3 regions of the Sodalis sp. C49 genome follow, and region 3 is predicted to be linked to each of the others. Evidence: riboswitches for the same ligand, from Rfam matches in the RefSeq annotation. Region 3 holds a riboswitch; each other region holds the start of a gene.
The links. Region 3 has a riboswitch for thiamine pyrophosphate ahead of thiM (hydroxyethylthiazole kinase). Riboswitches for the same ligand answer to the same signal wherever they lie in the genome.

Region 1 (5,149 bases), 1.7 Mb from region 3:
CCGGCCTCGGCGCGGGTGGCTTTATATTCCGGCAGATAACGCCCGGCCTGGCGCATCATCCATACGGGCGTGACGTCAACAGGCTGGCGCAGCAGGGCGCGCAGATAGCGGTCGTTCTTCAGTTCATGCATACAGGATTCCCTTGCAGTTATGAATGGAGTGTAGCATGCGGGCCGTCATTTTCCCGATCGGCGCGGCAGAGCGCGACCGTGTCCTCAATTAAGCGCCTGGCCACGGTGCCGGGCGGCGGCAGCAGGGGCAGCGCGTCATAACGGTACCAGCCGGCATCAAGGATTTCATTATGATCGGGGGTGATTTCGCCGCCGGCGTACTCCGCCATAAACGCCATCATCAGTGAATGCGGGAAAGGCCAGGGCTGCGAGGTGACATAACGGACGTTTTTCACCTTAATCCGCGTCTCCTCCATGACCTCGCGGGCCACGGTCTGCTCCAGGGTTTCCCCCACCTCGGCAAAACCGGCCAGCACCGTGTAAATGCCGCCGCGATGGCGGGTATGCTGGGCCAGCAGGATATCGTCGCCGCGGCGGATCGCCACGATAATACAGGGCGCGATTTGCGGATAATACCGTTCATGGCAATGATCGCACAGGCAGGCCCATTCCCGGTTACTGACGCGCATCTCATGGCCGCAGTAGCCGCAATAGCGATGGGAACGATAAAACTCCGCCAGTTGCACGCCCCGGCCCGCCAGTTGGAACAAGCCTGGGTCGCTATCGATGATCTGGCGCACCGAGCCCATATCCCGGGGCATGGCGTGGCGTACCAGCCAGGCGGGCGACCCCTCCCATTCGCCGATAAGCGTCGCTGTCAATCCTTGAAGTGACCAGGCCGATGCCGTTCCAAATGGCAGTTCCCCCTTGGGTAACCACAATTTGCTGTCCTGGCTGACGATCCACCAGCCATTTTCGCTACCGTTGAGTTCTTGTTCCATTTTAGTTGCACTACCTCTTATTCACTGGCAAGCTAGAAATTAGCTTTAATTGATGAGTAACGCAGCGTTACTTTATTACATCGGAGTCAATCATGCTAAACCAGCTGGACATTCTGGCTCAACGCGTTGGCGGCAGTAACGAACTGATCGATCAGTGGATACTGGCCCGCAGGAAGTTGCTCATTGCGTATTACCATCTCATCGGTCTTAAGCCCAATAAAGAAAAGCATACTCCCCTGGACGAAAACGCGCTGGACGACTTTTGCCATAAACTGGTGGACTACCTTTCCGCCGGCCATTTCCATATCTACGATCGTATCGTTCAGGACGCGGACGATACCAGCAGCAGCAAAAGAATCATCAGTACCCAGTTGTATCCGGCGTTGCAGGAAAATACCAAACAAATCATGGCATTTTATGATAGCCAATTGGAAACGGCCATCGATCATGATAACTGTATGGAGTTCCAACAGGCGCTTTCCGGCGTGGGCGAGGCCCTGGCCACGCGTTTTGCCCTGGAGGACAAACTGATCCAGCAGGCGCTGGAATATAAAGCGGACTACCTGGCCTCGGTGCCGGCCGCCAATAATCCGGACGTATCGCGTCTGGCGTAATTTTGCGGTAAGCAGTAAGTCGTAACCGGTCCTTCACGGGCCGCTATATCTTGTCGGAGTGCCTAGCGCGTACATTACGCCAGGCTGAGACCGTTAATTCGGGATCCGCGGAACCTGATCGGGTTAATACCTGCGAAGGGAACAAGAGTAAAGCAACGCTTTGATTTATAGTCTATTTTGCTAAATTCAAAGCCCGGCCTCATTACTCCCGTAGCGCTCCTGACAAGCAATTTTCCCGTTTATTGTGAGGAATTGCTATGTCGTTATCCAAAACCACCCCTTCCCGCCGTGAGCAGCGCGCCCAGGCGCAGGAATTCATCCATCGTCTGAAAGGCGAAGCCTTCCCCAACTCCCGGCGTATTTATCTCCAAGGCAACAGCGCCGACATCCGGGTGCCGATGCGGGAGATCGCGCTTAGCCCCACGCTTATCGGCGGCAACGGCAAAACGCCGCGCTACGAAGAAAACGAGCCGGTGCCGGTATACGACACCGCCGGACCCTATGGCGATCCGGCGACAGAGATAGACGTGCGCGCCGGCCTTCACCGCCTGCGTTCGGGCTGGATTGAACAACGCGGGGACAGCGAGGCGTTGAACAGCCTAAGCTCGCGTTATACCGGCGAACGCCGGGCCGACGAGGGCCTGGATGAGGTTCGTTTCGCCCCCAGCCATACGCCGCGGCGCGCCAAATCCGGCCGGCGCGTCACGCAATTGCATTATGCCCGCGCCGGCGTCATTACGCCGGAAATGGAGTTTATCGCCCTGCGGGAAAATATGGGCCGCGAACGCATCCGCGGCGACGTATTGCTGCAACAGCATCCCGGCCAGAGCTTCGGCGCGCATTTGCCGCCGGATATTACCCCGGAGTTCGTGCGCCGGGAAGTGGCCGACGGTCGTGCCATTATCCCCGCCAATATCAACCATCCGGAGTCGGAGCCGATGATTATCGGCCGCAATTTCCTGGTCAAGGTCAACGCCAATATCGGCAACTCGGCCGTCAGTTCATCCATTGAGGAAGAGGTCGAGAAGCTGGTCTGGGCGACCCGTTGGGGAGCGGATACGGTGATGGACCTGTCCACCGGCCGCTATATCCATGAAACCCGCGAGTGGATCCTGCGCAACAGTCCGGTGCCCATCGGCACGGTGCCCATCTACCAGGCGCTGGAAAAAGTCAACGGCGTGGCGGAAAACCTGACCTGGGAATGCTTTCGCGACACCTTGCTCGAGCAGGCGGAACAGGGCGTGGACTATTTTACCATCCATGCCGGCGTGCTGTTGCGTTACGTGCCGATGACCGCCAAACGGTTGACCGGCATCGTGTCGCGCGGCGGATCCATTATGGCCAAATGGTGCCTGTCGCATCACCAGGAAAGCTTCCTCTACGAGCATTTTCGCGATATTTGCCAGATTTGCGCCGACTACGACGTCTCATTATCCCTCGGGGACGGCCTGCGTCCCGGCTCCATCCAGGATGCCAACGACGAAGCGCAGTTTGCCGAACTCTATACCCTGGGCGAATTGACCAAAGTTGCCTGGGAGTACGACGTGCAGGTGATGATCGAAGGCCCTGGCCATGTTCCCATGCAGATGATCCGGCGCAACATGACCGAACAGCTGGAGCATTGCCACGAAGCGCCGTTTTATACCCTGGGGCCGCTGACCACCGATATCGCGCCGGGTTACGACCATTTTACCTCCGGCATCGGCGCCGCGCTTATCGGCTGGTTCGGCTGTGCGATGCTGTGCTACGTCACGCCGAAAGAGCATCTGGGCCTGCCGAACAAAGAAGATGTTAAGCAGGGGCTTATTACCTATAAAATCGCCGCTCACGCCGCCGATCTGGCCAAAGGCCATCCCGGGGCGCAAATACGCGATAACGCCATGTCCAAGGCACGCTTTGAATTCCGTTGGGAGGACCAGTTTAATCTGGCCCTGGATCCGGCCACCGCCCGCGCCTATCACGATGAAACGCTGCCGCAGGAATCCGGCAAAGTAGCCCATTTTTGCTCCATGTGCGGTCCGAAATTCTGCTCGATGAAAATCTCCCAGGAGGTCAGGGATTATGCCGCCGCCCAGGCGATTGAGGTACGGGAAAGCGGCATGGCGGAGATGTCGTCGGCGTTTCGCGCCAGCGGCGGGGAAATCTATCTTGCGCCTGAGGATACGGGGGTGGCGAAATGATCGCGCCCGACGCGCCCTTTGCGGCGACCGAGCCCAGGCTCGGGCTCTATCCGGTAGTGGATTCGCTGGCATGGCTGGTCCGGCTGCTGGACGCCGGCGTCGCCACGCTGCAGTTGCGCATCAAGGACCAGCCGGAAGACCGGGTCGAACCGGATATCGAGGCCGCGATTTTGCTGGGACGGAAATACCGCGCCCGGATTTTCATCAACGATTATTGGCGGCTGGCGGTTAAACACGGCGCCTATGGCGTGCACCTGGGACAAGAGGATTTGGCTACGGCGGATTTGGCCGTCATCCAGCGCGCCGGATTGCGACTTGGTCTTTCCACCCACGACGAGAGCGAACTGGCCCGCGCTTTGGCGCTACAGCCATCCTATATCGCGCTCGGCCATATCTTCCCTACCCAGACCAAAGCCATGCCGTCACAGCCGCAGGGCCTGGCGGAGCTGAAACGCATGGTGGCCGGCATGCCCGGCATCTCCACCGTGGCCATCGGCGGTATTGGTATCGATCGGGTGGACGACGTGCTGCGCTGCGGCGTCGGCAGCATCGCGGTGGTCAGCGCCATCACCAAGGCCTCCGACTGGCGGCAGGCGACCGCCACGTTATTGCGGAAAATCGAAGGCCGGGAGGTGCGCAATGCTTAGCGACCAGGCTTTTTTGCGCTACAGCCGCCAATTGCTGCTGGAGGAGATAGGCCCCGGAGGCCAGGAGCATCTGAGCGCAGCAACCGTGCTGATCGCCGGACTGGGCGGCCTGGGCTCGCCGGCGGCGCTCTATCTTGCCGCCGCCGGGGTCGGCACGCTGCTGCTGGCCGACGACGATAAACTGGACGTGAGCAATCTCCAGCGCCAAATCCTTTATCGCACCGGGGATATCGCCCGGCCCAAGGCGGCGGCGGCGCAACGGCAGCTGCAGGCGCTTAATCCCCTGGGCCATTATGTCGCGCTGAGCCGGCGCCTGGCCGGGGATGACCTCGATCAGGCGGTGGCGCTGGCCGATATGGTACTGGACTGCAGTGATAATATGCAGACCCGTCACGACATCAATGCCGCCTGTATCCGCCGGGGGAAAACCCTGGTCAGCGCCAGCGCGGTGGGGTTCAGCGGTCAGTTGCTGGTGCTGCGGCCGCCCTACCGGCACGGCTGTTATGCCTGCCTGTTTCCCGACGCCGTCGAGCCGCGGCGTAATTGCCGCACCGCGGGCGTGCTCGGGCCGTTGGTCGGCATCATGGGCGCCATGCAGGCCCTGGAGACGATCAAAATCCTGTGCGGCATGCCGTCTACGCTGGACGGCCAGCTGCGGCTGTTCGACGGCAAGTCGATGAACTGGCGCACCCTGCGCCTGTCCCGCGCGGCCGGCTGTCCGGTGTGCGCCGCGGCGGTTCAGCGGGAAGAGGCGCT
Region 2 (5,149 bases), 2.5 Mb from region 3:
TGGCGATAAAAATCACTACTCGTAAATTGCGGGCATTGCCAGGCGGCATGCGAAAACGCATGACGCTTTTCTGCCGTATCTTGATTATTTTATTTATGAGTTTCCCCAGCATTGACGATAAGCTGTTTACAAATACGTTCATTAGTACAACATAATTAAAATGCTATTACTGCCGATGCCTGTAACCACTGGGGTGCAACAATAAGCCCTTACCAATGGATGCTCTGTGGCATTTCCAGGCGACATTTAATTCCATCTCATAATAGTAACAATTTATTTGGCAAAATGTGAATCGGCTCAAGAATGCTATTTTTGGCTATTTGCCGCGATCTTATTCCAGCACGGGAAGCCATCGCGTCATTATGCGGCGCCGGGCATCGGTGATGTTAATCCTCTCCGGCCAACCGCGGGCGCGGGTCCGGCGCGTGCGGCGCAATACCCAGGACGGCGGCTTCGCCGGCTTCGCCGCTCGCCAGGCGCGCGGTCGGGCCGTCGTAATAAATGCGGCCATCGACAATCAGCAGGGTGCGCGGCGCGATGCGCACGGCGTCATCCAGGTTGTGCGATACCATTAACAGGGTCAGGCCGCGGCTGGCGCACACGTCGTCCACCCGTTGCAGCATATCGACACGCAAGGCGGGGTCGAGCGCGGAAAACGGCTCATCAAGCAGCAGGATGGGGCGGTCGCGCACCAGACAACGCGCCAGGGCCGCCCGCTGCCGTTGCCCGCCGGACAGTTGCCCCGGCAGGCGGTCCAGCAGTTTCTCCAGCCCTACCTGTGCCGCCACCGCATTTAACGCTTCCCGTTGCGCCGGAGTCAACGCCAGCCCCGGATGCAGCCCAAGGCCGATGTTTTCCGCCACCGTCAGGTGAGCGAACAGGTTATGCTCCTGGAACAGCATGGAGACGGGGCGCCGGGCGGGCGGGGTGGCACTGTGATCCTGGCCGTTTAACCACAGGCTGCCGCTGTGCAGGGGCAGAAAACCGGCTATCAGGTTGAGCAGGGTGCTTTTGCCGGCACCGCTGGGGCCCAGAACGGCGACCTTTTCTCCCGCCGCCAGCCGCAGGTCAAAACGCATCGGCAAATGTTGGTAAAGATAGGTCGCTTTATCCAGTTTTATCATGCAGCCCCGTGAGTTTCTCGATTAGCGTAAATAATAAAAAGCACAGCGCCAATAGGAACAGCGCGGTAACGGCCCCGTCCTCGCTGCGATAAGCGCCGATTTGCTGGTAAAGATAGAGCGGCAGGGTCCGGAAATGTTCATTGCCGAACAACGCTACCACGCCAAAATCACCTAGCGACAGGATAGAGGCGAATGCCATGGCGCGGCCAATCGGCTGGCGCAGCGCGCGCCATTCCACCCAATGTAGCCGAGTCAGGCCGCGCATATCCAGGGACAGGCATAAACGATTATACCTTTCCGCCAGGTCCAGCATCGGCGTTTCCAGAATTTTCAGGGCGTAGGGAATGGCCATCAGCGCATTGGTCAGTATGACCAATGCATAGGGGGAACGGGGCAATCCCAGGGTATGGGTGGCGATCAGGAAGAAACCCGTGGCCAGCACAATGCCCGGCATCGCCAGGATCAGCATGCCGCTAAGATCGAGCAGCTGCGCGGACCAGGGACGTTGACGCAGCCTCAGCTCGCGGCTGCTCCATAGCAGCATCAGCGTTAGCACCACGCACAGCAGGCCCGCGCCCAGGGCAATGCGCAGCGACGTCAGCAATGCCGACCACAGCGCCGGCTGCGACAGGACCCGCGCCATGCCCGTATTGACACCGCCGGCCACCACGGCCAGCAGGGGCGGCGCCAGCAGCGCCAGCGTCAGGACAATAACCAGCGCGTCGGTCAAACGGCGCGCCAGATTATCGCCGGGATTGCGCCACTGGGAAAAATGCGTCGCGCCGACGGGAAACGCGCGGGTCAGCCGTTGGCTGGACAAGACCAGCCCCAGGCAACAGATCATTTGCACCAGGGCCAGCAGCGCCGCGCGGCCGGGATCGTAGTCATAGCTTAAGGCCTGGTAAATCGCCAGCTCAATGGTGGTCGCCCGCGGTCCGCCGCCCAGCGACAGCACCGTGGCAAAACTGGCGAAACACAGCATAAATATCAGCGCCGCCGCAGGCAGCAGTTGACGGCGCAGATAAGGCCACTCAAGAATGCGGAAGAAATGCCAGCCCGCCATGTCCAGCTGCGCGGCCAGCTGGCGCTGCTCCACCGGAATGCCTTCCAGCGCCTGCAACAACAGGCGGGTGGCCAACGGCAGGTTAAAAAATACATGGGCCAGCAGGATCCCCCGCAGGCCGTAGGGTGAAAAACCGTAGGGAATATGCAGCCAGAGGCATAGCTGCGCCAGCCAGCCCTGGCGACCATACACGCTCAGGATGCCGAACACGGCCACCAGCACCGGCAGCACCAGCGTCATGGCGCAAAAGCGCAGCAACAGCAGGCGTCCCGGAAACCGCCGGCGGTAAAGCGCCCGCGCCAAAAAAACGGCGGGCAGCACCGATAGCAGCGCCGACAGCAGCGCCTGCCAAAAGGTAAAACGCAGGACATGCCACAGATAGCTGTCCGACAGCACGTCGCGCCATTGGAGCGTCGGCGCGTTCAGCCACAAGGCGCCGACCGCCGTCAGGGCCACGGCCGTCAGCATCAGCGCGGCCAGCAGTCCCGGCCATAACCAGCGCGGTATCATCGGCCAGGCATCATTGGCTGACGGAACGCAACCAATCCTGGGTCCACGCGCCGCGTTTGGCCGCCACGTCATCCGCGCTGAAATTCAGCGTCTTGGCCGGCCATACGTCAAAGCCGGCCGGCAGCGCGGTTTTGATCACCGGATACATCCAGTTGCCTGTGGGAATGGTCTGCTGGAAAGCCGGGGAAACGACAAAACGCATAAACTGCTGCGCCAGCTGCGGATTTTTACTGGCGGCTAATTGTCCGGCCACCTCGACCTGGAGATAGTGGCCTTCGCTGAAGGTCGCCGCCGCATAGTTATCCTTCTTTTCCTCGTTGATATGATAGGCCGGCGACGTGGTATAGCTGAGCACCATGTCCGCTTCTCCTTTCAGGAATAAGCCATAGGCTTCGCTCCAGCCCTTGGGCACGGTAACGGTTTTTTTCGCCAGCCGTTGCCAGGCCTGGGGCGCTTTATCGCCATATACCTGCTGCACCCAGAGCAATAAGCCTAGTCCCGGGGTACTGGTGCGCGGATCTTCGTAAATGATTTTCAGCGCCTGCGGCCCGTCTATCAGCTCATGCAGGCTTTTGGGCGGATTTTTCAGCTTGTTCTTGTCATAGACAAACGCAAAATACCCGTAATCAAAAGGCAGGAAGGTGGGATCATGCCACGCCTGCGGCAAGGTCAGATGAGCGGTATCGACGTTATGCGCCGTAAAGAGATGCGTATCCTGCGCGGGCTTAAGCAGGTTGTTATCCAGGCCCAGCACCACATCCGCGTCGCTGTTCTTGCCTTCGATGCGCAAACGGTTGAGCAGGGCGACGCCATCTTCCTGCACGACATATTTCAGCTCGCAGCCACAGTCTTTTTCAAAGGCGGTTTTTATCGCCGGCCCCGGGCCCCATTCGGAGGCAAAGGAATCATAGGTATAAACCGTCAGGACGGGTTTTGCCAACGCCGGGGCGGCGGCGAGCAATAGCAGGCAGGGTAACCATTTTTTCAACACTTTGCGCTCCTGGAAAAAAAAAGGCGGCAAAGGCGTTTGAGGCGGCAGCGGGACGCACTCTCAAATCCCTTCGCCGGTATTAGCCGGATCAGGTTCGACGGGTATACTCTCAGCTTGCGCGCCGGCTAACGCTATGCCGGACGCTTCGCACCCCGTTGAGAACAAATGCAAGTGTAATGGTTTTATCCCTGGCTTAACAGCCTGTCTTACGTGTCTAACGTATCTAACGTATCTAACGTGTCTAACGTGTCTTATGTGTCTTATGTGTCTTATGTGTCTTATGTGTCTTATGTGTTTTGCGGGTCTTGCGGGTCCGGCGGGGCGAACCAGGCGGATTTGAAATCAAACCATCCCAGCGTATTCATCCTGACCCCGCGCATGCTGCGCTGGCCCTGTAGAATCAGCCAATGATGGAACAGCGGGTGCAGGCGATGGCCGGTGATAAGCGATTGGCACCATTGCGCCATGGACAGGCCCTTGCCGCGCCATTTCTCCAGCGCGTCGCTAAGGTCGGCCGGCAGGCAATGATGCATCAGCGGCATCTCGTAAAAGCTGGCGAACAGGGAATAATCCAGCGGCAGGTAAAAATTAGCGCTGCCGAGCCATAAATCGCTCTCGGCCTCACCGTTATGCCAGGTGGCATAATCCACGGTATTGATCACCAGCGCGATGTCCTGCCGGGCCAGCACCGCACCGAGCGCGCGGCAAAGATCATCGAATTCCGAATGGGCGCGATAAACCGTCAGGGTGATGCTGCGCAGCTCCGCGGGCCTTGGCCGCGGTTGCGCGACCCGGCTATGGCGCCAGCGCGGCAGGATACCGTAGGCCGGCGACCAGTAATGCTGGTAGGCCGATCCCGCCTCGGTCAGCATGGCGATGGGATCGATATTTTCACTCAGCCAGCGGCGGGTATCATCGTTTTGCATCAGCGGCGAACGGGCATCAAACAGCAGGAAATAGCAGCCTTCCTCCAGCCGGGTTTCCAATTGACCCGGGGTGCTGTTATCCGCCTGGAGCTGGACGCCGGAATAGCTCAGCTCGGCGGTGAGTTCCGGCAAGATCCAGATATTCACTTCATCAATCAGTGCGCGATAGCCGAAATAATCATCAAAGGCGCGAATCTTCAATAAGCTTTCCCGGTTGTCGATCACCGCATAGGGTCCGGTGCCGACGGGACGGCGGACGAAGTCCGGCATCGTCTCCCATTCCTGCGGCAAAATCATGGCCGGCACGCTGCCCAATAGCCAGGGCAGCCAGTCGTCCGCGGCGGTCAGGGCGACATCAACGGTATTGGGGATGGCGGACGAGACGGCTTTTATATGGCAAAACAGCGGATTTCCCCGCAGGCGCAGCAGCGAGCTGCACACATCCTGCGGCGTCAGTTCCCGCCCATGATGAAAATGGATCGCCGGACGCAGGTAAAAGCGCCATAACAACGGCGAAATTTGCTGCCAATGATGG
Region 3 (5,149 bases):
TATCGGCAACGGCCGCCAGGCCGGCGGCGGGCAGGCGCTTTGCCCGGACGCGCTGATCAACGACGGCCTGCTGCAGCTGCGCGTTTTCGCCTCGGAGGCGCTGCTGCCGATCCTCCTCAACAGCCTGACCAGCGATGAGCAAAACCCCCATGTCATCGCCGCTTCTCTGCCCTGGCTTGAAATCGAGGCGCCGCATGAGGTCACCTTCAACCTCGACGGTGAGCCGCTGAAGGGAAAAAAATTCCTGATTACCATCTTACCGGCGGCGCTGGCATGCCGTCTGCCGCCCCTTTGTCCGCTGCTGGCCTAGGGGAACCGGCCATGTCGCCGCCAGTGATTTGATCTTACGCACATTTTCGACAGTCCGGGACGACACGCGCAAGAATTTGTATAACAACTTAGGGTAATCTATAGGCTATGTAGCTGTTTCAGGAAGTTATCATGCAAGCATTTTCACCCGCCCTGCCCGCGCCGCAAACGCTTTACTACAGCGCCGGGGAAGCCCATCCCCTGGAGACGCTGACGGAAAAAAGCCTGTGCGGCATGGTCGAGGATATGAAAGTCACCCAGAGTGACAAAGAACATTATATTACCGGCTGGATGGGGCCCCACAGCGTGGTGGTTATCCATAACTACCGCGAAAAGCGCGGCACCTCCAACGGTTTTGTGTTGACCAAAGAGAACCAGTACCGGCTCAGCGTGCAATCCATTGAGTTCCGCATCCCGAAATTAATCCTTTGGCTGTCGCTGCGCCGCAATCCGCGCACCATGACGCTGATTACCTACAATACGCTGGGCGATATGGTCAGCCCGCTGATGCAGTTTCGCAATATGACCGATAAGCCGGTCAAGCGCATGCTGGAGCAGGACTGGCAGGCGCTTAACGACTATATCGGCATGGCCTGCTGGCAGTTGGAAAACGGCAATCCGCTGTGGCATCAGCTGCTGCAGACGTTAACGCCCGACACGCTATCAGGCTTGATCAACGCGCCGGTGTTCAGCGAAAAACGACTGCAAAAAGACGGCGAGTACGAAGGTTTCTGGGCCGGGAATGTCTTTATCGGCCGCTGTCTCGGCCCTTATCCGGCGCTGCAATTATTATGGCGCGATGAAGACAACCAGATGCAGCCGGGGTATATCTATACGGCGGTACCGGAATACCGGGGCGGCACTCCCCTGCCGTCATTGCGCATCCGCCCGCACCGCGGCGAGAACAGTTATTTGCTCAACGCCTTCGACGCCCGACATCTGCACGACGCCCGCTCGCTGCTTAACTTTGCCCAGGGCATTCTCACCGGAATGTCACCACCACTGGTGGAAATGATGGACCGGCCCGATCCCCTGCCCGACCTGTAGATCATCCGCATGCAGCAGCGCCTGCTGCAGCCAGGCTTTGGCCGCCGCGAGCGTTTGCGCCCAGTCGTCATGCAGCGGACGCAGGGCCGCCAGCGCGGCGGAGAGCGTGCAACCGGTGCCATGGGTATGCCGGGTGTTCACCCTGACGGCGTCGAAACGCCGTTCGTCCGTGGCGGTGATAAGCCAGTCGGGACTGGAGTCGCCATGCAGGTGGCCGCCCTTCATCACCACCGCCTGGCAGCCGTAGGCCAGGAGTTCCCGGCCCTGCCGGCGCATTTCCTCCTCGCTGGCGGCGGCGCGGCAGCCCAGCAGCGCCGCCGCTTCCGGCAAATTAGGGGTGATGATGGACGCCAGCGGCAATAAGACATCCCGCACGGCGCTCACGGCATCCGGCGACAGCAGGAAATCGCCGCTTTTCGCCACCATCACGGTATCGAGCACCACATAGGGTATGGGATATTGCCGCAGTTTTGCCGCCACCGTCCGCACGATGTCCGCCTGCCCGAGCATGCCGATTTTGGCGCTGTCGATACGCAGGTCCCCGAGCACGGAATCCAGCTGGGCGGCGACGAATTCAGCGCTGATAGGATAGATGGACTGCACGCCGCGGGTATTTTGCGCCACGAGCGCGGTGATGACCGTGGCGCCATAGGCGCCAAGCGCCGAGAAGGTTTTTAAATCAGCCTGGATACCGGCGCCGCCGCTGGGATCGGTGCCGGCGATACTGAGCAGGTTATGGCAGCGCTTCATTGTATATCCTCCTCCTGCAGGCCGTACAGCCGGTCGAGGAAGCCGACGGCAAAGCTGCCCGGACCCGCCGCGTCCCGGGCGGTTAACCGCCCGGCCCGCGCCATGATCCTGCAGGCGGCGGCCAGATGCTGCAACCGATCGCCCGGCAGGGCGCAAAACGCCGCCGCCACGGCCGATAAGGCGCAGCCGGTACCGGTGACGCGCGTCATCATGGCGTCGCCGTCGGTTACGGACCAGACCCGATCGCCGTCGGTGATAAAATCCACCCGGCCGGTAACCGCGACCAGGGTGCCATAGTCCGCGGCCAGCCGGCGGGCAAAAGGCAGGGCGTGGCGGGAGTCGTCGGCGCTGTCCACGCCGCGGCCCAGGGCCGGCTGCCCGGCCAGCGCCAAGATTTCCGAGGCATTGGCGCGAATGGCGGCGGGTTTTAACGTCAATATGCCCCGGGCAAATTCAGTACGGAAGGTTAATGCGCCCACGGCCACCGGATCCAGCACCCATGGCGTGCCGGCCTGATTGGCCGACGTAATGGCGGCCATCATCGCCTCGGCCCGCGGCGCGGTCAGCGTGCCGATATTCACCAGCAGCGCATCGGCCATGGCGGCGAACTGAACCGCCTCACGGGGTTCGATCACCATGGCCGGGGCGGCGCCGACGGCCAGGAGCGCATTGGCGGTAAACGCCTGTACCACGTCATTGGTCATACAATGGACTAATGGCTTGCGCTGGCGCAGCAGGGTAAGGGAAGACGCGGCGGCTAAGCCGGGCAGTTCGGCAGGTTCGGTAATCATAGCGCTCCCAGCCGGCGCTGAGGAAGACGGACCCGGCGGGACAACAGGCCGTGACTTCCCTACGCTGGCATTATCCAGATCAGGTCATACGGGTAAAATCTCAGTCCGGCGCACAGCGGCGGACACCCCGAGTCAAGTGGCATGATTATCCGGCGGGCGGGAGAAAAGATCAATGGTGAGTTTGCTGGCGGAGCCTGGTCCCTCCGCCGGCGTCGATCTCATAAACACAATTATCAGCAGACTTAATAATAAGGCTATGAGCAGGGCCGCTGGGGACTGACCAACATCCGGCCGTAACAAACGTCCCCGCAGAATTGCGCACCCGTGGCGCCGGTGGGCGTCAACCACCACTGCGCACTGTCCCCGGCCCCCTCCAGGCGGGCAAATCCCGCCTCGGCCAGCGCGCTTAACCGCCCGGCCAGCCAGGGATCGTCTTTTATCGGCGGGGAAAAGCGCCAACGGGGCTCAGCATGACAAAACATTGGCTTATTATTCATGAGATCGATTAAAATTATTTTATGGAGATGCTCAGAGGAATATGCCGTTAATGAAAACAAAGCTAATAAATTAAAAAGACAGAATCTAATCATGCCTACCTTCAACAGCCAGAAGAATCACCGGGCAATGATAGCATCAAATTTCTCGCGGCAACGCCTGCATCTTAAACACTATATAAATGATTGCAAATATATTGGCAACGCTGTCCATTTTAAGCCGACAGCATAATAAAACTCCCACAGATGGACAGGGTTGTGATCACGTTGCGCGAAATGATAAATGGATAGTTAACCAAATAATTTAAGTTCCGTGGCCCGGCTGATGGCATGTTTTGCATTCGTAACGCCTAGCTTATCAATAATATTTCTGATATGAAATTTTACCGTTCCCTCGCGTATTGCCAGGATGGTCGCGACCTCGCCATAGGTTTTTCCGACACTGGCCCAGAATAATACTTCTTTTTCCCGGGGAGACAGCGCCTGGACGTGTGATCTCTCGCCATGGGACGTGGCGTTGGGCAACGTATTTTGCATAAAGTTCAATACCTTATCATGAGTGCTAATCAGCAGCATCTGCAGTCTTTCTTTGTTTTGCTCAATAAAATGATAAAAGTCCTCCTTTCCCTGGCGGTTGCTGATGCTTAATGTAGCCAGGTTGTTATCGCAATCATGCAACGTAAAAGTGTAGCCGCTGTCAAGCCGGTAATATTTTGACAGCCTGAAAAAGCTATGCTCTTGTATTATCGACGGATTATCAGGCCAAAAAAAAGGGGTGAATTTCCGGCAGGCGATGAGCATCACCGGGTCGATTTTTTGATAACCGTAACTGCGGTATTGATTCAGCCAGCCGCTGGGGTAGTCGGATATTATATAGGCTGGGAAGTTATCGCTTTTATTCATCATAAAGTAGGCAAAACAGAACGCGTTGGCGTTCTTGAATATCTGCTGAAGATAAAGTTTGATTTCTATTTTCATCGTTTGGATAAAGAAATCTTGATTATTCTCTAAGGGTTTTTCCATAAAATATGCCTGCCATATTAACTAACACTCATCATTTATTATCCATAAGGGGTAATAAAGAGCAGTTTCAACATGTAATACCGGTGGGATTTTGGATAATATAAGAGGCAGGCTATGGATGCAACCTCTAACAGTTTTATCAATCATTGCGGCGCTAATGACTGCCGCCCAGGGCTTGCGCTACCCTCATACCGGTGTTTAAGACGGTTTATCCTCAGCGGCATCCCGCGTTTATATTAATCTAGTTTAAGCTTCAGCTAGATGCGACCGGATAATAATCGCGATCGCCTGCCGGCGGACCGCACCGCGCCGGCACCGCATCCTATACCGCCTGGAAATAATAAGCACAATATTATTTATTCCATCTATAAGTTAAACTTGATACTGAGAAGGTAACAAATCAATAAGTTAACTAAGGTTTCAGATGAAAAAAGAGGATGTGGTTGTCAGGGATTACCGGGAAGCGGATCGTCCTTTTCTGCGTACTCTCTATCTGTCGGCACGCAAGGCCGGCTGGACCTGGCTTGATAACCGGCAGTGGCGGCTGGAGGATTTTGACGGCGCCACGTTCGATGAAAAGATCATCGTCGCCGAAATACAGGGCCATATTGCCGGTTTTGCCTCGCTTTGGCTGCCGGACAGCTTTTTGCATAATTTGTTTGTCGATCCTGCCTGGCAGCGCCGCGGGGTAGCCACCGCGCTGCTGACGGCGTGCTATCCGCTCTGCCGCGGCAC

Region 1: it holds a riboswitch for thiamine pyrophosphate, as region 3 does, so the genes downstream of both, thiC (phosphomethylpyrimidine synthase ThiC) here and thiM (hydroxyethylthiazole kinase) in region 3, are expected to answer to the same signal.
Region 2: it holds a riboswitch for thiamine pyrophosphate, as region 3 does, so the genes downstream of both, thiB (thiamine ABC transporter substrate binding subunit) here and thiM (hydroxyethylthiazole kinase) in region 3, are expected to answer to the same signal.

The regions. Positions count from the first base shown of each region.
Region 1 is NZ_CP163303.1:3,392,416-3,397,564, forward strand. It holds gene hemE (uroporphyrinogen decarboxylase) at 1-131, opposite strand, end outside; gene nudC (NAD(+) diphosphatase) at 149-952, opposite strand; gene rsd (sigma D regulator) at 1,045-1,566, shown strand; TPP riboswitch at 1,611-1,724, shown strand; gene thiC (phosphomethylpyrimidine synthase ThiC) at 1,824-3,746, shown strand; gene thiE (thiamine phosphate synthase) at 3,743-4,393, shown strand; gene ABUK12_RS15260 (HesA/MoeB/ThiF family protein) at 4,386-5,149, shown strand, end outside.
Region 2 is NZ_CP163303.1:2,620,307-2,625,455, reverse strand. It holds gene thiQ (thiamine ABC transporter ATP-binding protein ThiQ) at 387-1,124, opposite strand; gene thiP (thiamine/thiamine pyrophosphate ABC transporter permease ThiP) at 1,108-2,697, opposite strand; gene thiB (thiamine ABC transporter substrate binding subunit) at 2,708-3,688, opposite strand; TPP riboswitch at 3,736-3,853, opposite strand; gene sgrR (HTH-type transcriptional regulator SgrR) at 3,976-5,149, opposite strand, start outside.
Region 3 is NZ_CP163303.1:5,135,638-5,140,786, reverse strand. It holds gene yegS (lipid kinase YegS) at 1-310, shown strand, start outside; gene ABUK12_RS23300 (hypothetical protein) at 442-1,356, shown strand; gene thiD (bifunctional hydroxymethylpyrimidine kinase/phosphomethylpyrimidine kinase) at 1,303-2,106, opposite strand; gene thiM (hydroxyethylthiazole kinase) at 2,103-2,897, opposite strand; TPP riboswitch at 2,937-3,037, opposite strand; gene ABUK12_RS23285 (hypothetical protein) at 3,152-3,379, opposite strand; gene ABUK12_RS23280 (helix-turn-helix transcriptional regulator) at 3,683-4,414, opposite strand; gene ABUK12_RS23275 (N-acetyltransferase family protein) at 4,839-5,149, shown strand, end outside.